Regions from separate parts of the Arthrobacter sp. efr-133-TYG-120 genome, predicted to be linked through region 2. Evidence: riboswitches for the same ligand, from Rfam matches in the RefSeq annotation. Region 2 holds a riboswitch; each other region holds the start of a gene.
What was found. Region 2 has a riboswitch for thiamine pyrophosphate ahead of thiC (phosphomethylpyrimidine synthase ThiC). Riboswitches for the same ligand answer to the same signal wherever they lie in the genome.

Region 1 (7,735 bases), on a different contig from region 2:
GGAAGGAGGCCCCCTGTGAACATCGCCAGCCTGGCGCCGCTCGCCGTCGTGCTTCCCATCCTCGGTGCCGCACTGACGTTCGCCCTGAACAGGAACCCGCTGGCCCAACGCGCGGTCAGCATCGCTTTGTTGTCCCTCACGTTGCTCCTGGAATGCTGGCTCCTTGCCTCGGTATGGACCACAGGCACTGCATCCGTCACCCTGGGCGGCTGGCAGCCGCCGTTTGGCGTGGTGATGGTGGTGGACCAGTTCTCCTCGCTCATGTTGGTGGTCTCCTCCGTCATCAGCCTCGCGGTACTGATCTATGCCACCGGCCAGGGCATGGCCGACGGCGACCGTGAGGCACCGGTGTCGATCTTCCACCCGACCTACCTGATCCTGGTGGCCGGTGTCTCGAACGCCTTCCTCACCGGTGATCTCTTCAACCTGTACGTCGGCTTCGAGATCCTGCTGACGGCGAGCTACGTGCTCATGACACTGGGCGGTACCGGTCCGCGCATCCGCGCCGGGGTCACCTACGTGGTGGTTTCCGTCGTGTCTTCGGTGTTGTTCCTGATCGCCATTGCGATGATCTACGGAGCAACCGGAACCATCACCATGGCGGATCTGGCTATCAAGCTGGCCGAATTGGATCCGGGCACCAGGAACCTGCTCCACGTCATGCTGCTCGTGGCCTTCGGCATCAAGGCCGCCGTGTTCCCGCTGTCCTTCTGGCTGCCTGACTCGTACCCGACCGCACCGGCACCGGTCACTGCCGTGTTCGCCGGTTTGCTCACCAAGGTGGGCGTCTACGCCATGGTCCGCACGGAGACCCTGCTCTTCCCGGGCGATACCTTGAACACCCCGTTGATGGTGGTTGCGCTCCTCACCATGCTCGTGGGCATTCTTGGTGCCATAGCCCAGAGCGACATCAAACGATTACTCTCCTTCACCTTGGTCAGCCACATCGGCTACATGGTGTTCGGGCTTGCCATGTCTTCCGTAGCCGGGCTTGCTGCCGCCGTCTTCTATGTGGCCCACCACATCACTGTCCAAACGAGCCTGTTCCTGGTGACCGGCTTGATCGAGCGCCGCGGTGGGAGCTCGTCGGTGGACAGGCTGGGTGGGCTCGCAAAGCTGTCTCCACTCCTCGCGCTCTTGTTCTTCATTCCGGCCATGAACCTCGCGGGAATTCCGCCCTTCTCCGGGTTCCTGGGGAAGCTCGGACTCCTGCAGGCAGGCATCGCCCTCGGGACACCACTGGCCATTACCTTGGTGGTGGGCGGGGTGGTCACGAGCCTCTTGACCTTGCTGGCCATTGCCCGCGTCTGGAACCGCGCATTCTGGCGGAAGCCCGAGGACGCTGACTACCCGGCCGCCGTCCTCAAGGACACTGCCGCCGTCGGCCTGCTTCCGAGGACCATGGTGGGGCCAACCGCCGCGCTGGTGGTCTTTGGCGTGGCGCTGACAGTCTTCGCAGGTCCGCTGTTCCAATTGGCCGGAAACTCCGCGGAACAGATGCTGGACCGTACGGCGTATATCCATTCCGTGCTCGGCGGGAATGCCAAAGTCCCGGGCATCGCTGCGCCGGGTGCGTCGACCCCACTGCAGGGGGTTGGCAAGTGAGCCGCAAGCGGATTTCGTTCCGCACCGAGTTGCCCCTGCTGGTCTGGCTGGTGGTCGTGTGGGGTGCGCTCTGGCGGGACTTCAGCCCCGGCAACCTGGTATTCGGTGCGCTGATCGCCGTGGTGGTAGCCAGGGTCTTCTACTTGCCTCCAGTGGAGCTCAGCGGACGATTCAACGTGCTGCGCGCCATTCCTTTCGCCGTCGTGTTCCTTGGCAAAGTGGTGGCCGCGAGCTTCCAGGTCATGTACCTCGCGGTCTTCCGCGGGCCCTTGGTAACCAACGCCGTCGTCGCTGTTCCCCTCCGTAGCCATTCCGACCTCATGGTGACCGCAACAGGGCACGTGATTTCGCTGATTCCGGGTTCCTTGGTGGTGGAGGTGGACCGCTCGACGTCCACGCTCTATATCCATGGGCTCAATGTCCGCAACGATGTGGACACCGCCAAGCTGCGCAAGGAAGTCCAAGACACGGAGGCCTCGCTGATCCGGATCATGGGTACCCAGGCGGAAATGGACGCACTCCAGGCCGAAGGCTGGCCTGCAACGAGGGGAGCTCGCTCGTGAAAGACATCGTGCTGATCGTCACGGCGGTGATCCTTAGCCTCGCCGCCGCCGGCGCGATCTACAGGATCGCCGTCGGGCCGTCCCTGCTGGACCGGGTGCTCGCCTCGGACGTGCTGCTCGCCATACTGGGTGCTGCGCTGGCCATCGACATGGCCGTCAACAGGCACCTCAACAACCTCGTGCTGCTCGTCGCGCTGACGCTGATCGGTTTCATCGGATCGGTGACGGTGGCGCGCTTCGTGGCCGACCGGAGAGGACAGGTCAATGACTCCTGACGCCACCGGAGCGGATGCCGTCATCGATGCCGTCACCGCGGTGCTGCTGATCGTCGGTGCGGTGATGTCATTGGGCGCGGCGATCGGCCTGTTGCGCTTCCCGGACCTGATGAGCCGCATGCACGCAGCTACCAAGCCGCAAGTGCTCGGGCTGTTCCTCGTCTTGGCGGCCATCGGGCTGCAGATGCGCGAATGGTGGGTGTGGCCGATCCTGGCCGTCGCTTGGATCTTCCAATTGCTGACGGTGCCGGTGTCCGCACACATGGTGGGCCGCGCAGGCTACCGGACCAAGCACCTGCACCCCGAGTTGCTGAGCATCGACGAACTCGAGGCCGTGGTGCTGCGGGCCGCCGGTCAACGGGCAGCGGAGAAAGCCCAAGCCGACCCGACAACTCCCCACAGCGGGAACGGTGGGAGCCCAGGCCCTCACGGCGCCAACGGCGGGCCGTCAGCCTAGACGATGTCCTGTGTCTTCGAGAAACGCGAGATGGCGCGCTGGGTACTGCGGCTTGCGAAAACCTGGATGACGGCGCTGACAGTCGCCGAAATCAGGGCGAAGGTCAGTGCAGAGCGCAGGCTTGCCTCCATATCATCGTGACCCTTGGGAGGTTTCTTGCCGGTGGACTTTTCCCACAGCGCATTGACGAGCTTGGTGCCGACAAAGCCAGCGCCGATGCTCACGCCGGTGCCGAGCAGTTTGATGAGGAGGTTCATTCCGGGACTCCTTGCGGGTGGAAACAGGACCGTCCCCAGCCTAACCCCACTTCAGGGCAGTTCCGGAGCAACGGATGGAGCTTGGCGCCTCTGCCGGAAGAACTCCTCCAAGGCCCCGGGCTTTGGACGGACAGGCACGATGTCACGGTCCTCGCCCAGTATCGCTTCCACTGTGCCGAGGGCGAGGAGCTCATCCAGCAGCGCCAGCGTGGGCGGCATGAGCTTGAGTGTTCCGGCGACTTCGGCGTCCAGGATTCCGCGGACGGGCATCCACAAGGACGACGACGCTTCCGTGGTCTGGTGCCTTGGCTCGGCACCGGAAACCGGGCAGGCAAGGTAGAAGTACGTGTCGAAGCGCTTGGGCTGGTCCTGCGGAGTGACCCAGTTGGCCCACGGGCGGAGGGTGGCGGCGTCAAGCTTCAGCCCGGCCTCTTCGAACACCTCACGCTGCGCGGCCGCCAGCACCCGGCCGGCGTTGAACCTGGCGGAGGCAGGCTCGACGGCGATGCTGCTCCGGTGCCATGCAGCGGCGTGCTGCTCGACGACGTCGTCCGCGAAGTCCCAGCCGGAGCTGTCCACCTGGTCCACCCGGCCCCCGGGGAAGACCACCATGCCCGCGGCGAAATCCATCGTGGAAACCCGGTGCTGGACGAACACCTCCAAAGCCTGCGCCGCACCTTCAGAGCCCCCGGGAACCGCGGCATCCCGGACCAGGATCACGCTTGCGGCGAGCCTCGGTTCCGCCACCGTGGTGCTGTTCGCTTCGCCATTGCCTGCCAAGACCGCTCCTTTGCCCGCTCTGCCGCGTCACATTCTGCTGGATCATTGTCCCAGTTTCTGCGGCCGCCCGCGCCATTCCGGGCCGGCCTGCGCTCACCCGGCGAGTGATCCAGCAGAATCCCTCGTCCCCGCGTGTTTGTGACCGTTCCGCGGACGCCAACACAGCGCCCGCAACCCCGCCAAGGTGTAAACTGAACCACGCCCAAAAGGGTGGATTGATAACGACAGGGGAGCGCCGCCGTCGGGCACGCAGCAATGCGGCACGGAGGACGGGCGCTGAGAGTGCGGACAGCCGCAGACCCTCGAACCTGATCCGGCTAGTACCGGCGCAAGGGAGTCGAGTTCTCATAGTGTCCGGACCGGCGCGGCGGAAGCCGCTCGCAGGCAACCGGGAACACTTTCCCCTCCTGTTCCTCAGGAGGACAAAATGACTGGTATTTCTGCAAGGCCGGGCCTCACCAAGCCTGGTTACAACTGGCGCGTCGTGGACATCGTCGTGGCGGCACTCATCTCGATCGCCGGTGGCGTGATCTTCTGGGCATGGGACCAGATGGCTTTGGTTGCCACGCCTATGTCCGCGGGCTACCCGCCCCTGAGTGGCCTGATCGCCGGCGGCTGGATGATTCCGGCAGTCTTGGGCATGCTCATCGTCCGCAAGCCCGGTGCGGCAATTTTCTGCGAAACAGTGGCCGCCACGAGCGAGCTCATCATGGGTTCCCAGTACGGCACCACGGTGCTGATCTCGGGCCTGCTCCAGGGCTTGGGGGCGGAACTCATTTTCCTGGCCTTCATGTACAAGAAGTTCAACCTGCCGGTGTCCCTGCTGGCCGGTGCCGGTGCGGGCCTGTTCTGCGGCCTGAACGACTCCTTCTTGCCGTGGGGCTGGAACATAGCCTACGAGCCGGTCGACAAGCTCGCGTACATCGTGTTCTGCACGATCTCCGGGGCCGTCATTGCCGGTGCCCTGTCCTGGATCGCTACCCGCGGCCTGGCCAGGACCGGTGTCCTGAGCGCGTTCGCGTCACGCAAGGCCGCCTCGGAGCCCGTCTTTTCCTGATGCCCAGTCCTGATTCCGGCACCTCTGCCGTGGTGCGACCCGCCGCCATTTCCGCGCAGGGCTGGGGCTGGCGGCACGCCGGCCGCACCACGCAGGCCATCCACGCCCTGGACCTGGACATCCGTCCGGGCGAGCGCGTCCTGCTGCTTGGCCCCTCGGGCGCAGGCAAGTCGACGTTCCTCCATGCCCTGGCGGGCGTGCTGGGCGAGGAAGGCGACGACGCCGACGAGACCGGCTCGTTGCTGGTTGACGGCGTTTCCCCGAAGGCCCAGCGGGGCCGTGCCGGACTCATGCAACAGGACCCCGAAACCCAGGTGGTGCTTTCCCGCCTGGGCGACGACGTCGCGTTCGGCGCCGAGAACCTTTGCGTGCCGCGGGACGAGATTTGGAAGCGGGTCCATGAAGCGCTCGACGACGTCGGGCTGCTGCGGAGGGCCGGTGGCAGTGCCAGCGGCAACTTTTCGCTCGACCACCCGACGTCGGCCCTCTCGGGCGGGCAGAAACAGCGCCTTGCGCTCGCCGGCATACTGGCGATGCGTCCCGGCCTGATCCTCCTGGACGAGCCGACCGCCAACCTTGACCCGGCCGGCGTCTTGGAAGTGCGCGATGCCGTGGGCCGCTGCCTGGACAAGACCGGCGCCACCTTGGTGGTGGTGGAACACCGGGTATCGGTCTGGAAAGACCTCGTGGACCGGATTGTGGTGCTTCAGCCGGGCAGTTCCTCCTCGGGAGGTTCGACGCCGGCGGTGCTTCTGGACGGTGACCCGAACACGGTTCTGGCGCAAGCAAGGGACATGCTCACTGCTGCGGGCGTCTGGGTGCCTGGTTACGTGCCGGCCACCCGCCCACGTTCGGGAACAGGCGCCGGACCGGCGGCCGACTCCGGGGCGGGGAGCTCCCGGAATGGGGGCGAGTTGCTGCTCGCCACCCAGGAGCTTGCGGTGTCCCGCGAACGGACACGGCGCCGGGGGTTCAAAACGATCGCCCCGCGTCCTGTGCAGTCCGGACTCGACGCCGAAGTGTTTGCCGGGCGGGCACTGACCATCACCGGTCCCAATGGCGCCGGAAAATCGACCTTCGCTTTGACCCTCGCGGGGCTGTTGGCGCCGATATCCGGGGCGGTGACTGCCGCCGTCGGGCTCAGCGACGGCGCGGGCCCCGACCCGTTCAAGTGGAAGGCCCAGCAGCTGATCTCCCGCATCGGGACTGTGTTCCAAGAGCCCGAGCACCAGTTCGTCACCGGCCGCGTCCTCGATGAGCTCATGTTCGGCCCCAAGCATCTTGGCCATGGCGAGGAACGGGTGGACGAGTTGCTGGAACGGCTGCGCTTGGGGCATCTCGTGGACGCCAATCCGTACACGCTCTCCGGGGGCGAAAAACGGCGGCTATCCGTGGCGACGGTGCTCGCCGCGCACCCCCGCGTCCTGGTGCTGGACGAACCCACTTTCGGCCAGGACGCGAACACGTGGGCTGAGCTTGCGTCGTTCCTTTCCGAACTGCTCGACGCCGGCACCTCCGTGGTTTCCGTGACCCACGACCAGGAATTCAGCTCCGTCCTGGGCGGCGCCGAGATGCGGCTCGAGCCTGCATTCCAAGGCGGCGCCCGGCAGGAAGCAGGTGCGGCATGAGGGACGCCCTGACCCTGCGCGGCAACAACGCCCTCCTGACACGCGCCAATCCGCTGGCCAAGTTCGTGTCGGTCTTCCTGATCACCCTGGTGTTGGCGTTGTCCATCGACTTGGTGTCAGCCTCGACCGCGCTCCTCGGCGAATTGGCGTTGTTCCCCCTCGCGGGGCTCACCGTGCGCTTGCTCTGGCAGCGCGGCTGGCCCTTGATTATCGCGGCCGCGCTCGGAGGTTGGAGCACCGCGATCCTGTCGGCGGACAGCGGAAGGATACTGCTCGACGTCGGGATCTGGTCCATTAGCGAAGGCTCGCTTCAGCTTGGACTCGGCTTCATGCTGCGGGGTCTTGCCATAGCGCTGCCTGCCATTCTCCTGATGAGTTGCACCGATCCCACCGATCTCGCCGATGCCCTGGCGCAAAAGGCGAAACTGCCGCACCGTTTTGTCTTGGGTACCCTGGCGGCCCTGCGGCTCGTGGGACTCATGGCGGAGGAGTGGCAGACCATCGGCATGGCACGGCGCGCGCGGGGTGTCGGCTCGCACGGAAGTCCGCCGCAACGGTTCAAGGCCATGCTTGGCCAAAGCTTCGGCTTGTTGGTCCAGGCGATTCGACGGGCGTCCCGCTTGGCGGTGACCATGGAGGCGCGCGGCTTCGGCGGCGGACGGCGGACCTGGGCGCGCGAATCCACCTACAGCCGCCTGGACGTCTGGGTTCTGGGCGGCGGGCTGGTCATCGCTGCCGCGGCCGTACTCGCGGCCCAATGGGCTGGGACCTGGCACTTCGTCTGGCTGAAGCAGCCCAACTAGCTCGCAGTTGTTGTCGTTTTGACGCTTCAAAACGACAACAACTGCGAGCTACTTGGGTATTTGCGGGCGGGCCGCCATCCGGCAGCCCCGGGCACGCGACGGCGGCCGTTGCGACTTACTTATCGCACGAGACGACTATTCTCGGGCTGAATCAGCGGGTTGCGTCGCAGAATCTCCAATTCTTAGACCATCTGTGATATTTATTGATCATGACGCAACCGACTGCCGAACATGTAGGTCTCCTCCTTCGCGACGCCCGCGGCGAAAAGGGCTGGACACAGGGACAGCTCGCCTCGGAACTGGGCACCAG
Region 2 (7,735 bases):
GCCGCCATTCGTAGACCATTGAAAGAAGTGCACGGCGCGTGTTCAATTCACTCTCTGACCGGTTGACAGCAACCTTCAAGAATCTCCGTGGCAAGGGCCGCCTCACTGAGGCCGACGTCGACGCCACCGTCCGCGAGATCAGGCGTGCCCTTTTGGACGCCGACGTTGCCGTGCCCGTGGTCCGCGAGTTCACCGGCCGCATCCGTGAACGCGCCTTGGGCGCCGAGGTTTCCGCAGCACTGAACCCGAGCCAGCAGATCGTCAAGATCGTCAATGAGGAACTCCAGGAGATCCTCGGCGGCGAGACCCGCCGTATCCGCTTGGCGAAGACCGGGCCCACCATCATCATGCTCGCCGGCTTGCAGGGTGCGGGTAAGACCACCCTCGCGGGCAAGCTTGCCAAATGGCTCAAGGCGCAAGGCCACAGCCCTGTGCTCGTTGCCGCCGACCTCCAGCGTCCAAACGCCGTTACGCAGCTCCAGATTGTCGGCGAACGCGCCGGCGTACCTGTGTTTGCTCCGCACCCCGGCACCACCTCGGATCTGGATGTTCCCACCGGCGACCCCGTCGCCGTCGCACGCGCCGGCGTCGACGAAGCCCGGCAGAAGCTGCACGACGTCGTGATCGTGGACACCGCGGGACGCCTCGGCGTCGACGCCGAAATGATGGACCAGGCGCGCCGTATCCGCCAGGCGATCATCCCGAACGAAGTGCTGTTCGTCATCGACTCCATGATCGGCCAGGACGCCGTCAACACGGCGGTTGCCTTCGACGAAGGCGTCAACTTCACCGGCGTCGTGCTGTCGAAGCTCGACGGCGACGCCCGCGGTGGTGCCGCGCTCTCGGTCGCGTCCGTCACCGGCAAGCCGGTCATGTTCGCATCCACCGGCGAAGGCCTGGACGACTTCGAACTGTTCCACCCGGACCGCATGGCTTCCCGCATCCTCGACATGGGTGACGTTCTCACCCTGATCGAACAGGCCGAGAAGAACTGGGACAAGGATGAAGCGGCCCGGATGGCGAAGAAGTTCGCCGACCAGGAAGACTTCACCCTGGACGACTTCCTCGCCCAGATGCAGCAGATCCGCAACATGGGCTCCATGAAGAAAATGCTCATGATGATGCCGGGTGCGCAGAACATCCGCCAGCAGCTGGAGCAGTTCGACGAGCGGGAAATCGATCGCGTGGAGGCGATTGTCCGCTCCATGACCCCGCACGAGCGTCTGGCTCCGAAGATCATCAACGGCTCCCGTCGGGCCCGCATCGCCCGTGGTTCCGGTGTGCACGTCTCCGAGGTCAACGGCCTCCTGGAGCGTTTCGCGCAGGCCCAGAAGATGATGAAGAAGCTGGCCCAGGGCGGCGGCATGCCCGGGATGCCTGGCATGCCCGGCCTCGGTGGCGGGTCCCGCAAGGCAAGCAAGAATGCGCCCAAGAAGAAGGCCCGTTCCGGAAACCCCGCCAAGGCTGCCCAGGAACTGCGCGACGCCGAGAACAAGCGGGCGAACGCCGTCCGCACCGGCGCGGCATTCGGCCAGCCTTCCGGCGACTTCGACCCCTCACAGCTGAACCTGCCCAAGGGCTTCGACAAGTTCCTCGGCAAGTAGCCGTCCCACCCAACTGGCTAGCAGTAGGTGTCGTTTTGACCCCTCAGAACGACAACAACTGCTAGTGAGTTGGGTTGTCAGCCCCGTGCCATAGGCTGGGGGGATGCAAAAGCAGCGCGTCGTGTTCGTCCATGGAGCAGGCACATTCGGCGCTGCGGCGTGGCCGAAACAGCATGGCATGGCGCTGGCGTACGATGCACTGTTCCTGAAACGCCACGGCTTTGATGCGCAGGCCGAGCCTTTGGAATCCGATGTTGCAGCCGATGTGGAGATTATCCTCGAGTGCCTCGGAGCTCGGGAGGCCGCATCGGCCCCCGGCCCCGCGCGTGGGGGCCATGTGGTCGCGCACTCGCAAGGCGCGATTTCCGCCATGTTGGCCGCGGTGGAGCGGCCGGACCTGGTCCGCTCCCTCGTGCTGGTGGAACCGGCTTGTCTTTCCTTGACAGCTGAATTACCCGCCACCGCGGCGTACCGGGCACTCATGGAGCCGTTGTTCCGGATCCGGCACGAACTCAGCGATGACGATTACCAACGCGAATTCGTCCGCAGGGCGTTTTCTTCCGAGGCGGCTGTCCTCAGCACCCCGGAGGCCCGGCGAACCGCGCGACGCCTGCGGCTCCAGGCTCCGCCGTGGGAAGCGCCCCTGCACATTGTGCCGGGAGTTCCCACGCTTGTGCTGACCGGTGGTTGGGAACCCCTCTACGAAGAGATCGCCGGCTACTTGCAGGAAACCGGCGCCCTCCACCGCGTTGCGGCTGGAGGACACCGGCCTCATGACTCAGTTGAAGGGGACCGGATCATCCGCTCCTTCATCGCGGATGCCAGCCGCGCAGGATCAGTCCAGGCTTCCTGATCAGTTCAGGTTTCCTGACGCCGCCTCACGTTTTCCTGCGGGAACCTCAAGCTCGGGCAAGTAGACCTTGCCCCCTGATGCCAGGAACTCCTCGCTCTTTTCGCGCATGCCGCTATACATTTCCGCGATGGCCGCTTGGGAATCGGCTGAGCCGTATTCGTCGCGGATGTCCTGGCTAATGCGCATGGAGCAGAATTTTGGTCCGCACATGGAGCAGAAGTGCGCCGTCTTGGCCGGTTCTGCCGGGAGTGTCTCGTCGTGGAAGGATTCGGCCGTGACCGGATCCAACGACAGCGCGAACTGGTCACGCCAGCGGAACTCGAAGCGGGCCTTGGACAGCGCATCGTCGCGTTCGTGGGCGCCGGGGTGTCCCTTGGCCAGGTCAGCGGCGTGGGCGGCGATTTTGTACGTGATCACGCCGGTCTTGACGTCGTCCTTGTTGGGCAGGCCCAGATGTTCCTTCGGAGTGACGTAGCAGAGCATCGCGGTTCCGTAGCGTGCGATCTCCGTGGCGCCGATGGCGGAGGTGATGTGGTCGTAGCCCGGGGCGACGTCGGTGACAAGGGGGCCCAGCGTGTAGAACGGCGCGCCGTCACACAGCTCCTGCTGGCGCTCCACGTTCTCCCGCACCAAGTGGAACGGGATGTGTCCGGGGCCTTCGACCATGACCTGCACGTCGTACTGCCACGCGCGCTTCGTCAGCTCGGCCAAGGTGTCCAGCTCGGCGAACTGCGCGGCGTCGTTCGCGTCCGCCGTCGCGCCCGGGCGCAGTCCATCACCCAGCGAGAACGCGACGTCGTACTTGGCGAAGATTTCGCAGAGCTCGTCGAAGTGGGTGTAGAGGAAGTTTTCCTCGTGGTGGGCCAGGCACCAGCCCGCCATGATGGAGCCGCCACGGGAAACGATGCCCGTCACGCGGTTCGCGGTGAGCGGCACGTAGCGCAGCAACACGCCGGCGTGGATGGTCATGTAGTCCACGCCCTGCTCGCACTGCTCAATGACGGTGTCGCGGAAGATTTCCCACGTGAGCTTGTTGGCTTCGCCGTTGACCTTCTCGAGGGCCTGGTAGATGGGTACCGTGCCGATCGGTACGGGGGAGTTACGAATGATCCATTCGCGGGTGGTGTGGATGTCATCGCCCGTGGACAGGTCCATGACGGTGTCGGCGCCCCATTGCGTTGCCCACTGCAACTTGTCCACTTCTTCGGCGATGGAGCTGGTGACGGCCGAGTTGCCGATATTGGCGTTGATCTTCACCAGGAACGCCTTGCCGATGATCATCGGTTCGGATTCGGGGTGGTTGATGTTGTTGGGGATGATGGCCCGGCCGGCAGCGACCTCGCTGCGGACGAGTTCCACATCGCAGTTTTCGCGAAGTGCCACGAACTGCATTTCGGGCGTGACGATGCCCTGTTTCGCGTAATGCATCTGTGTCACGGTCTTGCCGTCGACGGCGCGGCGGGGCACCGGCTGTGCCCCCTTCCACTCCGCGGAGGCGGCGCCGCGGCGCACGGCCGACTTGCCGTCGTCGAGCAGGTTCCGTTCGCGGCCGCTGTAGGCCTCAGTGTCGCCGCGGACTTCGATCCACTCGCTGCGGAATGGTTCGAGGCCCACTACGGGATCACTCCCGGGTCCGGCGGTCCGGTACACCTGGAACGGGGCGTTGGCCTCGCCGTTGGGGGACGGTTCGAGGGCGATTTCCGTCACTGGAACCCGGATTCCCGTGTCGGCATCCTCCAGGAACGCGAGGGAATGCGACTTGAGGGATTGGGTCACATCGTGGTCCGATCCCTTTTGGGTAGGGCTCAGCTGTGTTTCTTTGGTGCTCAAAGGATTACTCACTTCCTTCGCCGGCATTACCCGGACAGGTTCAACGGTCGCAGGCTGCATCAGCCCGATCTCAGCCCTTGCAAGGGCCCCCGTGTGGTCGTAGACGAAGCTACCACAGCTGCCAGCGCTTGTGACAGATGTGACCGCGCCGGCGAAGCTCCCGGGAACTAGGGTGGAATCATGGCGGAAATCATCGAATTCAGCGGCGCCGTCCTCACCGGGCCGGAGGAGGAACGGCGCGGCCTCTGGTCGGTCGACGGACGGCTGACCTTCGTCCGGCCCCTTGCGAAGCCCGACGTCGTCCTGGACGGTTGGGTGCTTCCCGGCCTGGTCGACGCGCATTGCCACGTTGGCTTGGGCAAGGGCGGAGCTGTCGACGAGGAGACTGCCCGCCTGCAGGCGACTGCGGACCGGAATGCCGGGACCCTCTTGATCCGCGATGCCGGATCCCCAAGCGACACGCGCTGGCTGCAACGCCGGGCGGACATGCCGAGGATCATCCGCGCGGGCAGGCACATCGCGAGGCAACGGCGGTACATCCCCGGGCTGGCCGAAGAGGTGGAGCCGGAGGATCTGATGGAGGCAGTCCGCAAGCAGGCGCGGTCCGGAGACGGCTGGGTCAAGATCGTGGGGGACTGGATCGACCGCTCCGCCGGGGATCTCGGCCCGTCCTTTCCGGCCGCCGTCGTCAAGGACGCCGTCGCGGCCGCACACGACGAGGGGGCGCGGGTGACCGCCCATTGCTTCGCCGAAGGGACAATCGATGACATGCTCGACGCCGGGATCGACTGCATCGAGCACGCCACCGGATTGTTGCCCCACCACATTCCCCGGCTGCTGGACCAGGATGTGCCGATTGTCCCCACGCTCATCAACATTGCGACGTTTCCGGACATCGCGAAGCAGGCTGAAACCAAATTTCCGCGCTACGCCGCCCACATGATCGCATTGTGGAAGCGCCGGCATGAGCGGGTCCTTGAGGCGTTCGATGCCGGAGTGCGGGTGTACGCCGGAACCGACGCCGGAAGCGTCATCAAACACGGCCGGATCGGCGAGGAGATCCTGGAACTCCAGCGGGCGGGTCTTCCGGCGGCCGCAGCCCTGGATGCTGCCTGCTGGTCCGCCCGTGAGTGGTTGGGTGCCGACGGCATCAGCGAAGGCGCCAGCGCAGACGTCGTGCTCTACGCAAAGGATCCCCGAGCGTCCCTTGAGATCGTGCTGCAGCCACGATGCACCGTTCTGAGGGGACACATTTCAGGAAGCGCCGGGCATTAGGAATAAATTGAAGCTTCAAGTAATTTAGATACATAGAGGTTGCCGAAGGGCGGCGCCACAAAAAGCCGGGAGTTTCACATGACCATCACATCCAGCCAGGATCTCCTTCCTGCCGAACTCACCATGGGCACTGTCATGCTCAAAGTGGGGGACATGAAGCTCATGGGCGACTACTACCAGCGGGCGCTGGGGCTGGACGTTGTCGCCGAACAGGACGGCGGGCTCTACTTCGGCCGGCTAGGCAAGCCGTTGGTGCACCTCGCGCCGGCCGCTGGTCTCCAGATCCCGGGCCGCGGAGAGGCCGGACTCTTCCACACGGCGCTGCTTTTCGAGGATCAGCCCTCGCTCGCCGCAACTGTTGCCTCCGCCGCGCAGTACGAACCCCACGCCTTCGTCGGCAGTGCCGACCACTTGGTCAGCGAAGCCTTCTACTTCACCGACCCGGAGGGCAACGGCATCGAACTCTACTACGACAAGCCCCGTGAAGGCTGGGAGTGGAACGGCAGCTCGGTCGTGATGGACAGCTTGCCGCTCCCGCCGCAGCGCTACCTCCAGCAGTACCTGAGTGAAGCGGCCGTGACGGGCCAGCATGGGGCGGGCGCCGGCGTCGGGCACGTCCACCTCCAGGTGGGCGACGTGAAGACCGCCCATGATTTCTACGTCGACACCCTCGGCTTCGAGCAGACCGCCGGCTGGCACGGGCAGGCCCTGTTTGTCTCCGCGGGCGGCTACCACCACCACATGGCCATGAACGTGTGGAACAGCCGCGGTGCAGGCCCGCGCAAGGACACCCTCGGCCTCGGCGAGGTGGTCATCGAAGTGCCGTCAGGAGACGACGTCGGCGCGCTCGCCGATCGCCTCAAGGTAGCGGGCATCGCCTCGCACCACACAGGCCAGGAGCTCCGCTTCGAGGACCCGTGGCGCAACCGCCTGCGGGTCGCGGTCCGCTACGCTTGATCCGACGGCGTGGCGCATCTCGGCCGCTGCGCCGCAGCTCCGTTGGCACGACTGAATGAGAGTACTTTCCATGGGCTTTGCTGAAATCTTTGTTGCCACCCACGATGAAGCACTCAAGAGGGCCGCTGCCCTGGAGAAGGGCAGCGACGTATCCGGCGCCGCGGTACGGATCCCGGGAATCAGCGATTTCGAAGTAGAACAACTCGGCGACCTCGCGGGCACGGCCGTGCACGCAGGCGGGGCCGACTATGAGCTTGCTTTGGTGGACGTCACCAGCGACGCCTTGCTGGGCGTCCCGGAAGCGATGGTGCGTGCCCTGTCTGAGCTCCTCAGCTACGAGACCGAAGGCGAAGGGAACGTCCTCGACGACGTCGCCGAACGCTGGGCGGCCCAAGAGGACATGCCCTTTGATGCCCAACAGGCCCGCCTGTACGTCCAGCAGTTGGCGGCCCTCGCGAGCGACGTCGAAAAGGCCGAACGGGGCGGTCTCTACGTCTGGTCCGCTGAGCAGTAATCCCGCAGAAAAGCCGCCGCACGGACCGCGTGTTCGAAATACTGTCCGCCATCTGGCACAATGGACAGGTACTCGATCCGCGCGGCCCCTCTCTCCGTGTGTGCATCTTGTCCTTGGAACCCTCAAGTATGGCCCGCCCCACGGGTGCAGAACGACGGGCTCAACCCCGTTTCAGAAACAGGAGTGACCACAAAAGTGGCCGTAAAGATTCGCCTTAAGCGCTTCGGTAAGATGCGCGCACCGTACTACCGCATCGTCGTCATGGACTCCCGCGCCAAGCGCGATGGCCGTGCGATTGAAGAAATCGGCAAGTACCACCCCACCGAAGAGCCCTCGTACATCGAGGTTGTCTCCGAGCGTGCACAGTACTGGCTGTCCGTCGGCGCCCAGCCGACCGAGCAGGTTGCCGCGATCCTCAAGATCACCGGTGACTGGCAGAAGTTCAAGGGCCTCCCGGGCCAGGAAGGCACGCTGAAGACCAAGGTCGCCAAGCCTGCTTTCGTTGCACCGGAGAAGGGTTCCGTCATCATTCCGGAAGCCATCACCAAGAAGGCCAAGCAGTCGGAAGCAACTGAAGCTCCCGCTGACGCTGAAGCAGAGACCACCGAGGCTGAGTAAGTTGCTGGCAGAAGCGCTCGAGCACTTGGTCCGCGGGATCGTTGACAGCCCTGAGGACGTCAAGGTCAGTGCCAAGAACAACCG
Region 3 (7,735 bases), on a different contig from region 2:
AGCCGCGTTCGTAGACATCGGGCGCGGCCGCAACGCCGTACTGTACGCCGGTGAAGTCAACTGGGATGCCGTCACCCTGGAAGGCAAACCGCGCCGCATCGAGAACGCCCTGAAGTCAGGCGACTCCGTGCTGGTCCAGGTCACCAAGGACCCGGTGGGCCACAAGGGCGCACGCCTGACGAGCCAGATTTCACTTCCCGGCCGCTACCTTGTGTACGTACCGGGCGGGTCAATGACGGGAATTTCCCGCAAGCTGCCCGACGTCGAGCGCAACCGCCTGAAGAAAATCCTCAAGGACCGCCTCCCGGAGAACGCGGGCGTTATTGTCCGCACCGCCGCCGAGGGTGCTTCCGAGGAAGAACTGACGCACGATATCAACCGCTTGCGGGCCCAGTGGGAAGGCATCGAAAGCCAGTCCACGTCCACCAAGATCCTGGCTCCGGAACTGCTGTACGGCGAACCGGACCTCACCATCAAGGTTGTCCGTGACGTCTTCAACGAGGACTTCTCCAAGCTCATCGTCTCCGGCGATGAAGCCTGGGACACCATCGAGGCCTACGTCACGTACGTGGCGCCGGACCTGGTGGGACGCCTCGAGAAGTGGACCTCGGACCAGGACATTTTCTCGGCATGGCGCGTGGACGAACAGATCCACAAGGCCTTGGAGCGCAAGGTCTTCCTGCCCTCCGGTGGTTCGCTCGTGATCGACCGCACGGAGGCCATGACGGTTGTCGACGTCAACACCGGGAAGTTCACCGGCAGCGGCGGCAACCTCGAGGAGACCGTCACCAAGAACAACCTTGAGGCTGCCGAGGAAGTGGTCCGCCAGCTCCGCTTGCGCGACATCGGTGGAATCATCGTCATCGACTTCATCGACATGGTCCTGGAATCCAACCGCGATCTCGTGTTGCGCCGCCTGGTCGAGTGCCTCGGCCGGGACCGTACCAAGCACCAGGTCGCCGAGGTGACCTCGCTTGGATTGGTCCAGATGACCCGCAAGCGCATGGGCACCGGCCTGCTGGAGGTCTTCGGCGAGCAGTGCGAGACGTGCGCAGGGCGCGGAATCGTCACGCACGACGAGCCCGTGGAGCACCGTCGGGCCAACGTCGTGGCAGCTGAACACCACCACCCGCGCACGGAGTCACAGCCAGCCGTCCGCCCCGAGCAGCGCAAGCGTCGCCGCGGCCGCGGCACGGGGCCGGGGACCACTGAACTGCCCGTCACCCCTTCGGTGCCGGTCCACACTGTGGAATCCACCGACCCGAACCGGCAGGCAGCCACCCGCGCAGCCCTTGCCACCATCGCGGCTGCAGCCCACGCTGCCCACCTGCACGACGACGAGCTCCACCACGCGGCGGAATTGCTCGCCGACGGGCACGCAGCGGAAGTAACCCCGGTCCGGGCCCCAGCGGCCCCGGTCCAGGCTCCGGCCGCTGCTTCGAGTGGCGAGGAACGTTCGAAGCCTGTGCTGCGATTCGGCGGCGAGGAAGTTGCGTTGCCTTTCGTCCACCACGAAGAGGAGGCTGCAAGTGGCACACCTGCCATGAGCCTGGACCTATTGGCACAGGCATTCGCAGGCCTCGGAGAAGCTCCGGACACCGCCACGACGTCAACGTCAGCCAAGGAAACCCCCGCAGAGGCCCCCGCAGCCGTTGCAAGCGGTGAATCCCCGGACTCGGGTTCGCGTGGACGCCGAGGCCGACGCAACCGTAGCGCCAGCCGGGCCCAGGGTGCCGCCAACGCCACCAACGTGGAGCACCACGAGGTTGCCGCGGCTGCTTCCGGTGGGGCCGCGCACGAGGCCAAGGCGGCAGACGCCGCCCCGACGAAGCCGACGGCGGCAGCGGAACCGATCATCCTCGGCGTCGGTGTGCCGAAGTCCGAACTCTGAACGCAGTACCGTGCCTAAGCCCCGGCCGTTTCCGCTCCTGTGGAAACCGCCGGGGTTTCGGCGTTGTGGGCCAATCCGCCGACCCTGGCAGTCCGGTTGCAATGGGCGATTTCAGCGGGCGAGGCGTGATCAGGGTTAAGCTAGGGGACTGACACGGGGTGCCGCGCACCGAGCCGGCTGAGACCAGACCCGTTGAACCTGTCCGGTTAGCACCGGCGAAGGGATGTCTCGCATGACTGTTTCGGCGCAATCATCTGTCTACCCGCTCAAGGCCATCCAGCGCCCCATCCCCAGGGTCCTCAGCATCGCCGGCTCGGACCCCTCAGGTGGTGCTGGGATCCAGGCAGACCTGAAGAGCATTGCGGCCAATGGCGGCTACGGCATGGCCGTCATCACGGCGCTCACTGTACAAAACACACAGGGCGTCACTGGCGTCCATGTGCCTCCCGTGGAGTTCCTGCGCCAGCAATTGGACGCCATTAGCGACGACATCACGGTTGATGCCGTCAAGATCGGCATGCTCGGGGACGCGGCGGTCATCCACGAAGTCCGCCGCTGGCTCGGCAAGGCGCGCCCCGCCGTCGTCGTCCTGGATCCAGTGATGATCGCGACCAGTGGCGACAGGCTCCTCGCGGAGTCCGCTGAAACCGCACTGCGGGAACTGCTGCCCCTCGCAGACCTGGTGACCCCCAACCTTCCGGAATTGGCCATGCTGCTTGGCGAGCCTGTTGCCACTGATTGGGCATCGGCGTTGGAGCAAGGCAAGCGCCTGGCCGCTAGCTGCGGAAACACCGTCCTGGTGAAGGGGGGCCATCTGCAGGGAGCCGGCTGCCCCGATGCCCTGGTCAATACCGGGGGAGTCCTGAGCCAGGACGTGGTGGAATTCGCCGGCCAACGGGTGGAGACCCGCAATAGCCATGGGACGGGATGTTCCCTGTCGTCGGCGATGGCGACGGCCAAGGCGCGGCTCGGCGATTGGGAGTCTGCTTTGCGTGTCGTCAAGCCCTGGCTCCAGGAGGCGCTGACCCGGTCCGAGGTGCTGGAAGTAGGGAAGGGCAACGGGCCGATCCATCATTTCCACGCGCTCCAGCAGGCCCTTCAACCGGGGGACTTCGCCGTCCGGATGTGGGACGCCGCCCAAACGGAACTGGCAGCCATTTATGGCTTGGACTTCATCCAGCACTTGCAATCCGGTGGTCTCAGCGAAGCGCAGTTCAGCTACTACCTGTCCCAGGATGCCATCTATCTCAACGGCTATTCCAGGGTCCTGGCACGGGCAAGCGCCCTCGCTCCGAGTGAAACCGAACAGCTGTTCTGGGCCCGCGGCTCGCAGATGTGCCTTGAAGTCGAATCCGAGCTGCACCGGAATTGGCTCAGTGGACGCCAGGTGAGCGGAGAGCTGGGCCCGGTCACCAAGGCCTACGTGGACCACTTGCTGGCGGCATCGGCGTCGGGAAGCTATGCGGTGCTGGTTGCTGCCGTGTTGCCTTGCTACTGGTTGTACGCCGAGGTGGGACAGCGGCTCCACCATGGGTTTGTCGAGGCCGGAGTATCGGACGAGCACCCCTATGCGGATTGGCTGCGCACCTACGCGGACGAGGCGTTCGCGGAGGCCACCCGCAAGGCGATCGACATCACGGATGCCGCCGCGCAGGTTGCGTCGCCCGCGGAGTGCACAGCGATGATGGAGGCGTTTGCCCAATCCTGCCGCTATGAAACGGCGTTCTTCGATGCTCCAAGGTTGCACGGCTGAGCCGGTCTTCCGGGGAGGAGGCACCGGAACGCGGCTTGCCCCCGCAGGCGTTGCAGCGTGTCGGCGTGAGGATCCGAGCTTTTCGCGGCCGGCAGGGTAAGGTGGACGGGCACGGTACCGGATGGCGGCATAGCCAGTCTGTGGCAGCCATCACGTGGCAGCCTCCGGACCTGGCCTCATTTGCAGCCGAAGGCGAAACTAGCGTAATCTAGATCTTCGGTGCTTACGCCAACACTTGGGTTATGCCCCTAGAAACCGTTCATTTGGAACTGACCTTTCATTTAGAACTATTCGAGGGATGACTCATGGATTCCGTACCGGAGTCCACGGCGTTGAGGCACAGCGTGAACCAGGCCCGTTTTTGGATCGGGGTTCCGCACGCAAATTTAGTAATAAACGTCGAGAGAAGTGAGTGCCCAAGTGGTGTACGCGATTGTCCGCGCAGGCGGCCGCCAAGAAAAGGTTTCCGTTGGAGACTACGTAACCCTGAACCGCGTCCCCGGTGGAGCCGGCAGCACCCTTGAGCTGCCCGCACTGCTCCTGGTGGACGGTGACAAGGTCACCTCCGCAGCTGCGGATCTGGCCAAGGTCAAGGTTACGGCTGAGATCCTCGAAGACCTCCGTGGTCCGAAGATCGTCATCCAGAAGTTCAAGAACAAGACCGGCTACAAGAAGCGCCAGGGTCACCGTCAAGAACTGACCAAGATCAAGATCACCGGTATCAAGTAACCACTGGTTGCTGTTCAGGTTTTCAACAGATTCCCCAGAATTTAAAGGCAGGCATTTCAAATGGCACATAAAAAAGGCGCGAGCTCCACTCGCAACGGTCGTGACTCCAACGCCCAGTACCTCGGCGTAAAGCGCTTCGGTGGCCAGGTCGTTTCCGCAGGCGAGATCATCGTCCGCCAGCGCGGCACCCACTTCCACCCGGGCGCCGGTGTCGGCCGCGGTGGCGACGACACCCTGTTCGCCCTGCAGGCAGGCGCGGTTGAGTTCGGTACTCGCCGTGGCCGTCGCGTAGTGAACATCGTTGCTGCTGCAGCTGCAGAGTAATAACACGTTCTGAACGGGTGGAGCGGGCCGTATGGCCCGCTCCATCTGTCTTTTTAACCGCACTAGAATTTACTAGGGCGGGCGGCCGCGCAACAGCGGCGCAACACGCACTTCAAGCAGTAATTTCCACATAGAGGAGAAACACGTGGCGACCTTCGTAGACCGGGTAGTACTTCACGTATCCGGCGGAACAGGCGGCCACGGCTGTGTTTCTGTTAAGCGCGAGAAGTTCAAGCCCCTCGGTGGACCCGACGGCGGCAACGGCGGCAATGGCGGCGACGTCATCCTGCGCGTCGATGCCCAAACCACCACCCTGCTTGATTACCACCACGCACCGCACCGCCACGCAACCAACGGCGGCCCGGGCATGGGCGACTGGCGGGGCGGCAAGAACGGTGAAACCCTCGTCCTTCCCGTCCCGGACGGCACGGTGGTCAAGACCAAGGACGGCGTCGTCCTTGCTGACCTCGTCGGCGAAGGCACCGAGTTCGTCGCCGCCGCAGGCGGCATGGGCGGCCTTGGTAACTCTTCGTTGTCTTCGCAGAAGCGCAGGGCACCCGGTTTCGCCCTCCTCGGTATTGAAGGCGAGTCCAGCGACATCGTCCTGGAACTGAAGTCCATCGCAGACATCGCGCTGGTTGGCTTCCCCTCCGCGGGCAAGTCGAGCCTTGTCGCGGCGATGTCCGCGGCGCGGCCCAAGATCGCCGACTACCCGTTTACCACCCTGATCCCCAACCTTGGCGTGGTCCAGGCCGGTGACGTCCGGTTCACCATCGCCGACGTTCCCGGGCTGATCGAGGGCGCCAGCGAGGGCAAGGGCCTCGGCCACAACTTCCTGCGCCATGTAGAGCGTTGCGCCGCGCTGGTGCACGTGCTGGACTGCGGAACCTTGGAAGCGGACAGGGACCCGCTCACCGATCTTGCGATCATCGAGCAAGAGCTGGACAAGTACGCGGTGGACATGAGCTACGCCGGCGTTGACGGCGAAGTGGTCCCCTTGAACGAGCGCCCCAAGCTTGTGGTCCTGAACAAGGTGGACTTGCCTGACGGTCGGGATATGGCCGAGTTCGTCCGCCCAGAACTGGAACAGCGCGGCTACCGCGTCTTCGAAGTCTCTGCCACGAGCCATGAAGGCCTGCGCCAATTGAGCTTCGCCATGGGCGAGATCGTCATGGCCGCCCGCAAGGCCGTTGCGATTGCGCCTCCCAAGGTCGCAGCGCCTGTCCTGCGCCCCCGGGCCGTCAACGAGTCCGGCTTCAAGATCCGCCGCGAGGAGAAGAACCTCGAACCGCTCTTCCGCGTGCTCGGGGAAAAGCCGGTCCGCTGGGTCAAGCAGACCGATTTCACCAACGAAGAAGCCATTGGCTACCTCGCCGATCGACTGGCCAAGCTCGGCATCGAAAACGAGTTGTTCAAGATGGGTGCCGTTCCGGGCGACACCGTGGTGATCGGCGAGGAAGACGGCGTGGTGTTCGACTGGGAGCCCACCATGATGGCGGGCGCCGAACTCCTGGCGACGCCTCGAGGAACCGACATTCGCGTTGCCGACATCGGCGACCGTCCCACCCGTTCGCAGAAGCGCGACGAGCAGCTCGAGCGCCGCGAGGCCAAGGCTGCAGCACGTGCCGAGCTCGAAGCCGAGCGGAAGGCGGGCATCTGGACCGAGTCCGTCAGCGGCCGCCGTCTGCCCAAGCCCCTGAAGGAAAGCGGCCTGGAAGCCGGAAATGACGACTAGCACGGCCCGCATCGCTGAAGTCACCGAAGGCGACGACGCCGCGGAACGCCAGGCGTTGGCCGGCGCCAAGCGGATTGTGGTCAAAGTAGGTTCGTCCTCGTTGACCAGCATCAAAGGCGGCATCTCGGAGAAAGCGCTGACGGCCCTGGTCCACGCCCTGGCCGAGAAGCGCAATTCCGGGACGGAGATCATCCTGGTCTCCTCTGGTGCCATCGCGGCGGGTCTCGCACCGCTCGGGCTCGCCAAGCGTCCCAAGGACCTCGCCACGCAGCAGGCTGCGGCCAGTGTGGGCCAAGGGCTTTTGATGGCGCGCTATTCGCAGGCTTTTGCTGCGCACGGGGTCACGGTCAGCCAAGTCCTGTTGACTGCCGATGACCTGATGCGGCGCACCCAGCACAGCAACGCATACCGGGCGCTCGACCGCTTGCTGAACCTCGGCGTCGTGCCGGTCGTGAACGAAAACGACACCGTGGCAACCCACGAAATCCGCTTCGGTGACAACGACCGGCTGGCCGCCTTGGTGGCGCACCTTGTCCGGGCCGACGCGCTGGTCCTGCTGTCCGACGTCGACGCCCTGTATGACGGTCCGCCGTCGTTGGGTGCAAAGCGCATTCCGCTCGTTACCGGTCCCGCCGACCTCGTCGGCGTGACCATCGGCAAGGCGGGCAAAGCCGGCGTCGGTACCGGCGGCATGACCACCAAGGTGGAGGCGGCCTCGATCGCCGCGGGCTCCGGCATCCACGCCCTCGTCACGTCCACGGCCAATGCCGCCGCAGCGCTGGCCGGCGAGGACGTGGGCACATGGTTCGCCATCAACGGCAACCGCAAACCCGTTCGCCTGCTGTGGCTGGCCCACCTCGCTTCGGTTCGGGGCCGTTTGATGCTCGACGACGGCGCCGTCAAGGCGGTGCGCGACCGTCACACCTCGCTGCTGCCCGCCGGAATATCGTCGGTGCAGGGGGACTTCGAGCCCGGCGATCCCGTGGAGATGGTTTCCGCCGACGGCACCGTAATTGCCAGGGGACTGGTGAACTACTCCGCGGAAGAGCTTCCCCGCATGCTTGGCCGTTCAACCAAGGAGCTCGCCAAGGACCTTGGCCGTGGATATGACCGCGTAGTTGTTCATGTTGACGACCTCGTACTGGTCCAGCCGTCCCGCTCCACTAAACTTGGAGAATGACTGAGGCCCTTACCCCTGATTCTCCTGTGATAACCGACGCCCTGGCTTCCGGCAATGCCACCCGGGTGCCGGAAACTCCGGAGCTGGGAACTGCGCCGCTCACGCCCGGGCAAGTGGAGGCGG
Region 4 (7,735 bases), on a different contig from region 2:
CGTTTGGGCAGCAAAAGTAGTGGCCATACTTCAAAGTATCCCCGCAGGTGCCGCCCGGTCATATTACTGCGCAGTATTGTGGTCATAACTGCAAGGGGAAAGGCGGCAGACAAGTGGCCGAGAGTGCACGTATCAAACAAGAGGCGCAGGTCAGGCAAGATCGGACCGGTTCGCCCCGTTCGGCCAGGTTGCCACGCGATGAGCGCCGGGCCCAGCTCTTGAATGCCGCCTTGGAAGTTTTCGTTGCCAACGGCTTCCATGGTGCGGCGATGGACGAAATCGCCGAGACCGCCCATGTCAGCAAGCCGGTGCTGTACCAACACTTCCCGTCGAAACGGGAGCTCTACATGGCCCTCCTCGACAGCCACCTGGCCACGCTCACGGACCAGATGCTCACGGCGCTGAATTCGACGTCGGACAACAAGGAGCGCGTCCAGGCCGTCATGCGCGCCTACTACCGTTTCATCGCGGGCGATGACCAAGCCCACCGGCTCGTCTTCGAATCCGATCTCATCAACGACCCGGACGTCAGCTCCCGGCTGGAGACTTTCAACCGCACCTTCGCCGACGCCGTCGCCAAGGTCATCGCCGAAGACACCAAGCTGCCCCCGCTGGAGGCCCAGCTGCTGGGCCGGGGCCTGGCGGGAATGGCGCAGGTCAGCGCGCGGTATTGGCTCGAAACCGACGGCGATTTGGACCTCGATGTCGCCAGCGACCTGATCTACCGTTTAGCTTGGCGCGGAATCAGTCGCTTCCCGAAAGAGTCCTAGACTACAAATAGAGGACTGAGTATTTTTTTGATTGGCTGGGAGGCCCCGCTGTGGAAGTAAAGATCGGCATTCAGAATGTTGGCCGTGAGATCGCGCTTGAGTCCGCTCTCGACGCCGAGGCTGTTGCCAAGATCGTGAGCGAGGCCATTGCCAACGGCACGGACCTGCGCCTGACCGACGAAAAGGGCCGACAGGTCATCGTTCCCGGCAATGTCCTCGGATACGTGGAGATCGGCGCCGAGGAAGTACGCCGGGTCGGCTTCGGCGCCCTCTAAGCAACAGGCAAGAACACCAGCGAGCCAGGAGTCCGCATGCTCTCACTTGTCATCGTGGCGCTAGCCACCATCGCTTCAGGCTTCATTGTCTGGGGAACTGACAAACACCGTGGAACGTACGGAATCACCCTGCCCGCCGGCGTTTCGGTCGCCGTCGCCATGCTGAGTTGGGTGATCTTCATCCAACTTGGCTTTGGCTACCAGCCTGGCGTGACGTGGATCCCGTGGGTCCTGCCCATCATTCTGGGGACCGTGGCGGCCGCCGTGGCGTCCTACTTCCTGGGCCGCCATCGGAAGCGGCACGACACCGCCCAGCTGACCGCGGCGCTGAGGCTCTAACCAGCGCTGCGGCTCTATCTGCAGATACGGCTCATGGCGTGGCTTCCGGTTTGGCAACTGCCCCGGCTTCCGCGGCCGCTTCGCTGACGCTCTTAGCCGCCCGGACGTCGCGCTGCGTTACCTCGCTCCCGGCATCGTGGGACGTGTAGCGGTTGTAGCGCCAGTCCAGGTCCGGGTGGTGGTTCTGCTGTTCGGCAATGCGCCCGACGGCGGCAATCAACTCGAGTGCGGCAGCCGACGTCGGGCACTTGTAGGCGGTGACGAGGGCGCCCTGGCGATACCGCCAGTCCGGCAGCTCCGCAAGGGCGTCGTCAATAGTGGACCTGGAAAGAATGTCGTCCTTGCCGGCCATTCGGGGCTCCTTCACAGACGCGGAATCTTCGCAGGAATCCCCGGAGCGGCCAGCGTCGGCCGCTAGAGGAACTCGGCCCGGCCTTCCATGGCCGAGGAGGCCAGGGCGTGTTCCCTGCGCGGGATGCGGCCCGCCTGCTTCGCCAGCCTACCGGCGATGACCGCGTGTTTGAAGGCCTCGCCCATCTGCACCGGATTCTGCGCGCGGGTCACCGCGGTGGCCAGCAGCACGGCGTCGCAGCCGAGCTCCATGGCCAGTGCGGCGTCGGACGCGGTGCCGATGCCGGCGTCGAGCACTACCGGCACCGAAGCGCGGGACACAATCAGCTCGATGTTGTGGGGATTCAGGATGCCCAGGCCGGTGCCGATAGGCGCGCCCAACGGCATCACCGCAGTTGCCCCGAGGTTCTCCAGGCGAAGCGCAAGTACGGGGTCGTCGTTGGTGTAGGCGAAGACCTTGAAGCCGCGGTCCACCAGCTTCTCCGTCGCATCCACCAACTCCACGGCGTCAGGCAGCAGCGTCTGTTCGTCGGCGATGACCTCGAGCTTCACCCAATCCGTTTCCAATGCCTCCCGGGCTAGCTCGGCTGTCATGACGGCATCCTTGGCGGTAAAACAGCCGGCGGTGTTGGGCAGGACACGGATGCCGTGGTCTACGAGCAATTGGAACAGCGAACCGGTTTCCGTCGGTGAGTACCGCCGCATTGCGACGGTAGTGAGTTCGGTGCCGGAAGCCAGCAAGGCTGCCCCGAGGCCGTCTAGGCTCGGAGCTCCGCCGGTTCCCATGATAAGGCGCGAGCCGAACTCAACACCGTCGATCACCAGGGCATCGGTTCGGGTGCCTGCTTCGTGAGTGCTTGCTGTGGTCATGGTTCAGCCTCCCTGTACTGCGGTAACGATTTCGAGTTCATCGCCCTCTGCGAGCGCGGTGGCAGCCCACTGGCTGCGCGGCACCACTTCGGAATTGCGTGCGACGGCGACGCCGATCTTGCGTCCGTCGGCCGCTTGGCCGCTGGAATCCACAACGCGTCCGGTGATGTGGCTGACGAGGGTGGTGACGGAAGCGTCGTCGCTCAGCGTGTGGTCTGCGCCGTTCAATTTGATGTTCATGCGTGGTCCTTCAGAAGGGGATTTAAGGTATCGGCGGATGGGCCGTCTGCGGAAGCCCTTGCTGCTGAGTGCGGGCGGGAGAAGCGGTCCGGGCGGAATTTGTTCCACCGGGGATCGGCGGTGCCATCCATGAGTCCAACGCAGATTTTTGCCGCTGCCGGAGTGAGGAGCACGCCATGGCGGAAGAAGCCGCTGGCCACGATGAGGCCGGGCACGGTTCCTTCCCGACCTTCGACGCGGCCCAGCAGCGGTGCGTTGTCCGGGGTGCCCGGACGGGCCCGGGCAGTTGCTTCGAGGAGTTCCAGCTCGGCAACGGCCGGAACCAATACCTGGGCGTCGCGGAGCAATTGGTAGACGCCGCCGGCTGACACCGGGTTGGCCGATCCCCCGGACGACGACAATCCGTCCTCACGTTGCGTCGCGCCGATCACCACGGTCCCGTCATCGCGGGGAACGATGTAGACGGGCACTCCGCGCACCATTCCCCGGACCGTGGCGGTGACCAGCGGTTGCAGGTGGTCCGGGACGCGCAGCCGCAGTATGTCGCCGTAGACGGGACGCAACGGGAGCGACAATCCATCCGGCAGTCCTTTCACGCGGGCGGCATCGAGTCCGTTGGCTACCACCGTTTCCGTGGCAAGCACTTCGATGCCTGAGCCGAGCACGGCCCCGACGGCGCGCCCGTCCTCCCACAGGAGGCCCGCCGCAGTGTCCCGGACCGCGAAACCGCCTTCGGCCCCCGGAATCCAGCTCGAATCGCCGGGCTGGTGCTCCGCCAGCGCGCCTAGAATCGCGGCCGAAAGCCGGCGAGGATCCACTTGGTGGTCGCCCGGGATGTCGAAGGCACAGGAAATCTGCGGGCTCAAGAGCGGCTCACGCTCCCGTGCTTCGCGCAACGGCACGGATTCCACCACCAGGCCATGGGCCAGCTGGACGTCCCGAAGATCGGCGAGCGCCCGGCGGTCCGCTGCGTCCGCACCGACGGCGAGGGTCGGCGTCGTCCGGTAACCCGTGCTGCGTCCGGTTCGTGAGCCGGTCACATTGTGTTCGAAGTCCGGCCACAACGCCGACGATTCGAGCATGAGCTCCAGGAGGTCCTCTTCCTGGTAGTGCAGTTCACTGACGGGTGCCAACATCCCCGCCGCCGCGAAAGTAGCGCCGCTGGCCGGCGCGGGATCGATCAGGACAACCGAGCGGCCCGACCTTCGGGCTTCCCACGCAATGCCCAGGCCAATGACGCCGCCCCCGATCACCGCCACGTCTGTGTGCAGGGGCCCGTGCTGGGTGTTTACTTCGTCCATGGAGTCCTTCCCTACGCCGGTACTAGCCGGATCAGGTCAAGCGGTCGGCGCTGAAGCCCTCTCAGCCGCGCGGCGATTGTGACTGCCGCCGCGGCTCCCGCGGTACCAGCCCAGTTTAGAGGAACTACTCTGTTTCCATGACCCAGCACGATGTCCACACCACCGCCCGCCTCTACCTCTGCACCGACGCCCGCAAGCAACAGGGTGATTTTGAGCAGTTTGTCGATGCCGCGTTCGAGGGCGGCGTGGACATCATCCAGCTGCGCGACAAGACCATCGAAGCGGCAGAGGAACTGGAACTCCTGGAGATCCTGCAATCCGTGGCGCACCGTCAGGGCCGGCTCTGGGCAGTCAACGACCGCGCCGACGTAGCGTCCCTCGCCGGCGCACCGGTGTTCCATATCGGCCAAAAGGACATTTCGCTGCACTCGGCCCGGAAGCTGCTCCACGACCCCACCATCATCGGCCTCTCCACGCACACGCCGGAGCAGATTGACGCAGCCATCGCCGCGTCGCCTGGCCGGAGCGGCTTGGACTACTTCTGCGTCGGGCCTGTGTGGGCCACGCCCACCAAGCCTGGACGCTCCGCCGTCGGGCTCGATCTGGTGAAGTACGCTGCCAATGCGGTGAAGCAGGCAGACGAAGAGACCGTCGGCGGCGTAGTGCTTCCTTGGTTTGCGATCGGCGGCATCGATCTCAGCAACGTGGAAGAGGTAGTGAGGGCCGGCGCCAGCCGCATTGTTGTGGTCCGCGCCATCACCGAGGCCGAGGATCCGACGGCGGCAGCCCAGGCACTCCTGGCCGCACTGGACGCAGCGGCGGCCTAGCGAGACGCCGGGAGATTTTGGAGTTACCCTGACTTTCGTGTCACATCAGCGCATAGCCCCGAACGTCTCTGAAACGTCGAACCAGCTCGCGGAAGCACTGGCGGCGCTTCGGACCGAACTCGAGCTGCCCGCGGGTTATCCCGCTGAAGCACTGCGCGACGCGGAGGCCGCGGTTTCAGGACACAGGCTGCCGGCGCAGGACCTCACGGGCGTTCCGTTCATCACGATCGACCCGGCCTCTTCCACGGATCTCGACCAGGCCCTCTTCATTGAGCGGTCCGGGAATGGTTACAGGGTTCTCTACGCCATCTCCGATGTGCCCTCCTTTGTGCCACCGGGAGGAGCGCTCGACGCCGAGACCCGCCACCGGGGACAGACGTACTATGCGCCGGACGGCCGCATACCGCTGCACCCCGAGATCATCAGCGAGCACGCCGGAAGCCTGCTGGCGGGCCAGGACTGCGGAGCGTTCGTGTGGGACTTCGAACTCGATGCCGAAGCAGAGTTCCGCACCGTCTCAGTTCGCCGGGCAAGCGTACGCAGCCGCGCCAAGCTCAACTACAAGGGCGTCCAGTCCGCGATCGATTCCGGGACAGCTGATCCCGTCCTGCAGTTGCTCAAGGAGGTCGGGCTCAAACGGGTGGAACTCGAACGCCGCCGCGGCGGAGCGAGCCTGAACATGCCTGAACAAGAAATCGTCCAACTGCCCGACGGCGGGGGGTACAGGATCGTCGCAGCTCCCTCGCTGCCCGTCGAGGACTGGAACGCCCAGATTTCGCTCATGACCGGGATGGCGGCGGCCCAGCTGATGCTCGACGGCAAGGTTGGAATCCTGCGCACCATGCCCGCTCCCGATGAGCGCTCGCTGCTCCATTTCAAACGGCAGGCCGGGGCACTCGGCAAGCCTTGGACCGAGGGGACCAGCTACGGCGAGTACCTACGGACCCTCGACGGCAAAGACCCCCGGCAATTGGCCATTCTCCATTCCGCGGGGCTGCTTTTCCGGGGCGCCGGATACACGCCTTTCGACGGCGAAGTACCGGGCAGCGTCATGCAGTCAGCCATCGGCGCACCATATGCCCACACCACTGCGCCTTTGCGCCGGCTGGTCGATCGTTTTGTCCTGGTCATCTGCGAAGCACTGAGCAACGGAACGGAGATCCCTGCATGGGCCCGGGATGCTTTGCCGAGCCTGCCGGAGATCATGGCGTCATCCGACCAGCTTGCCGCCAAAATGGAGCGCCTCGCCTTGGACACGGTGGAGGCCGCACTCCTGGTGAACCACGTCGGACAGGAATTCGACGCCGTGGTGATTTCCGGATCGAAGCCTGCCAAGAACAACGGAAACGGGAACGGGAACAGCACCAACGGCCACAACGGGAATGGGAATGGGAACGGCAACTCCCACGGCCCCTCCGGCATCGTCCAGATCGCCGAGCCGGCGGTCACCGCTCGTTGCGATGGCGAAATGGAGTCCGGTACGAAGGTCCGCGTGAAACTGCTTGACGCGGACATTGCCACCCGCCAAATCACCTTCGAACTGCTCCAGTAGCGCAATCAGTTCACAGGACCGCGGCCGCGATCCGGGGTTTATTGCACCCAGACGCTAGACTGTGTGAGTAGTAATGGATGCCCGGTCGTTGATTCAGTTAATTTTTTGACATCAACAAGCCCGCCCCTACGCGATCTTGAGATACACCAGCTGGTCCCCAGTGCCAGTATTTAGATAGCCCGCGATCGGCTTCCACTGGATTTGCTTGCGCCCGTCCGTGCTCCGGAACGGCCCTGCCACAACCGTTGAGCACGCAGCGCAGCCCAAATGAATAAGGAAAACTCCACTGTGAGTGAATTGCACACCCATGAAGTTCTGACAGACGGAACCGAAACGATCGAACCCGAGGAAACCATTTCCTCGGACGAAACACCCCACGAGATCGCGGAAAAGTCCTTCGCCGACTACAACGTCCGCGCCGACATCGTCGAGTCCCTCGCCGACGCCGGAATCACCCATCCCTTCCCCATCCAGGCCATGACCCTCCCGGTGGCCCTGGGCGGTCACGACATCATCGGCCAGGCCAAGACCGGTACCGGAAAGACCCTCGGCTTCGGCATTCCTGCGCTGCAGCGCGTCGTCGGACCGGGCGACGCCGGTCACGACAAGCTCGCTGTCCCGGGTGCACCCCAGGCTCTCGTGATTGTTCCGACCCGCGAACTCGCGGTCCAGGTGGCCAACGACCTCCAGACGGCATCCCGGAAGCGCAACGCCCGTATCGCCACCATCTATGGCGGCCGCGCTTACGAGCCCCAGATCGAAGCCCTGCAGAAGGGCGTCGAGGTTGTTGTCGGCACGCCCGGCCGTTTGATCGACCTCTACAAGCAGAAGCACCTGAACCTCAAGAACGTTCGCATGGTCATCCTCGACGAAGCGGACGAGATGCTTGACCTCGGCTTCCTTCCGGACGTCGAGACTTTGATTGCCGGCACTCCCGCCGTCCGCCAGACGCTTCTCTTCTCGGCCACCATGCCCGGACCGGTCATTGCCATGGCCCGCCGCTACATGACGCAGCCCACCCACATCCGTGCCGCAGACCCGAATGACGAAGGCCTGACCAAGCGCGACATCCGCCAGCTCATCTACCGTGCCCACAGCATGGACAAGATCGAGGTTGTCGCCCGCATCCTGCAGTCCCGCGGCCGCGGCCGGACCATCATCTTCACCAAGACCAAGCGCACCGCCGCCAAGGTAGCCGAGGAACTCGTCG

Region 1: another riboswitch for thiamine pyrophosphate. It lies ahead of QRN51_RS17705 (ECF transporter S component); the one in region 2 lies ahead of thiC (phosphomethylpyrimidine synthase ThiC).
Region 3: another riboswitch for thiamine pyrophosphate. It lies ahead of QRN51_RS18120 (bifunctional hydroxymethylpyrimidine kinase/phosphomethylpyrimidine kinase); the one in region 2 lies ahead of thiC (phosphomethylpyrimidine synthase ThiC).
Region 4: another riboswitch for thiamine pyrophosphate. It lies ahead of thiO (glycine oxidase ThiO); the one in region 2 lies ahead of thiC (phosphomethylpyrimidine synthase ThiC).

Annotation. Positions count from the first base shown of each region.
Region 1 is NZ_JARVRI010000031.1:49,758-57,492, forward strand. It holds gene QRN51_RS17670 (Na(+)/H(+) antiporter subunit C) at 1-19, shown strand, start outside; gene QRN51_RS17675 (Na+/H+ antiporter subunit D) at 16-1,605, shown strand; gene QRN51_RS17680 (Na+/H+ antiporter subunit E) at 1,602-2,168, shown strand; gene QRN51_RS17685 (MrpF/PhaF family protein) at 2,165-2,443, shown strand; gene mnhG (monovalent cation/H(+) antiporter subunit G) at 2,433-2,900, shown strand; gene QRN51_RS17695 (DUF4235 domain-containing protein) at 2,897-3,157, opposite strand; gene QRN51_RS17700 (NUDIX hydrolase) at 3,209-3,937, opposite strand; TPP riboswitch at 4,154-4,290, shown strand; gene QRN51_RS17705 (ECF transporter S component) at 4,365-4,994, shown strand; gene QRN51_RS17710 (ABC transporter ATP-binding protein) at 4,994-6,622, shown strand; gene QRN51_RS17715 (energy-coupling factor transporter transmembrane component T family protein) at 6,619-7,425, shown strand; gene QRN51_RS17720 (UDP-N-acetylglucosamine 1-carboxyvinyltransferase) at 7,635-7,735, shown strand, end outside.
Region 2 is NZ_JARVRI010000002.1:16,376-24,110, reverse strand. It holds gene ffh (signal recognition particle protein) at 39-1,604, shown strand; gene QRN51_RS01360 (alpha/beta fold hydrolase) at 1,708-2,457, shown strand; gene thiC (phosphomethylpyrimidine synthase ThiC) at 2,458-4,287, opposite strand; TPP riboswitch at 4,283-4,390, opposite strand; gene QRN51_RS01350 (amidohydrolase family protein) at 4,468-5,562, shown strand; gene QRN51_RS01345 (VOC family protein) at 5,641-6,519, shown strand; gene QRN51_RS01340 (hypothetical protein) at 6,590-7,033, shown strand; gene rpsP (30S ribosomal protein S16) at 7,229-7,651, shown strand; gene QRN51_RS01330 (RNA-binding protein) at 7,653-7,735, shown strand, end outside.
Region 3 is NZ_JARVRI010000032.1:65,883-73,617, forward strand. It holds gene QRN51_RS18115 (Rne/Rng family ribonuclease) at 1-1,891, shown strand, start outside; TPP riboswitch at 2,036-2,132, shown strand; gene QRN51_RS18120 (bifunctional hydroxymethylpyrimidine kinase/phosphomethylpyrimidine kinase) at 2,124-3,644, shown strand; gene rplU (50S ribosomal protein L21) at 4,065-4,373, shown strand; gene rpmA (50S ribosomal protein L27) at 4,434-4,697, shown strand; gene obgE (GTPase ObgE) at 4,843-6,432, shown strand; gene proB (glutamate 5-kinase) at 6,422-7,612, shown strand; gene QRN51_RS18145 (glutamate-5-semialdehyde dehydrogenase) at 7,609-7,735, shown strand, end outside.
Region 4 is NZ_JARVRI010000036.1:134,838-142,572, reverse strand. It holds gene moeB (molybdopterin-synthase adenylyltransferase MoeB) at 1-27, opposite strand, end outside; gene QRN51_RS19435 (TetR/AcrR family transcriptional regulator) at 231-770, shown strand; gene QRN51_RS19430 (DUF3107 domain-containing protein) at 821-1,045, shown strand; gene QRN51_RS19425 (hypothetical protein) at 1,082-1,384, shown strand; gene QRN51_RS19420 (4a-hydroxytetrahydrobiopterin dehydratase) at 1,416-1,736, opposite strand; gene QRN51_RS19415 (thiazole synthase) at 1,799-2,605, opposite strand; gene thiS (sulfur carrier protein ThiS) at 2,609-2,845, opposite strand; gene thiO (glycine oxidase ThiO) at 2,842-4,146, opposite strand; TPP riboswitch at 4,138-4,257, opposite strand; gene thiE (thiamine phosphate synthase) at 4,284-4,973, shown strand; gene QRN51_RS19395 (RNB domain-containing ribonuclease) at 5,011-6,525, shown strand; gene QRN51_RS19390 (DEAD/DEAH box helicase) at 6,814-7,735, shown strand, end outside.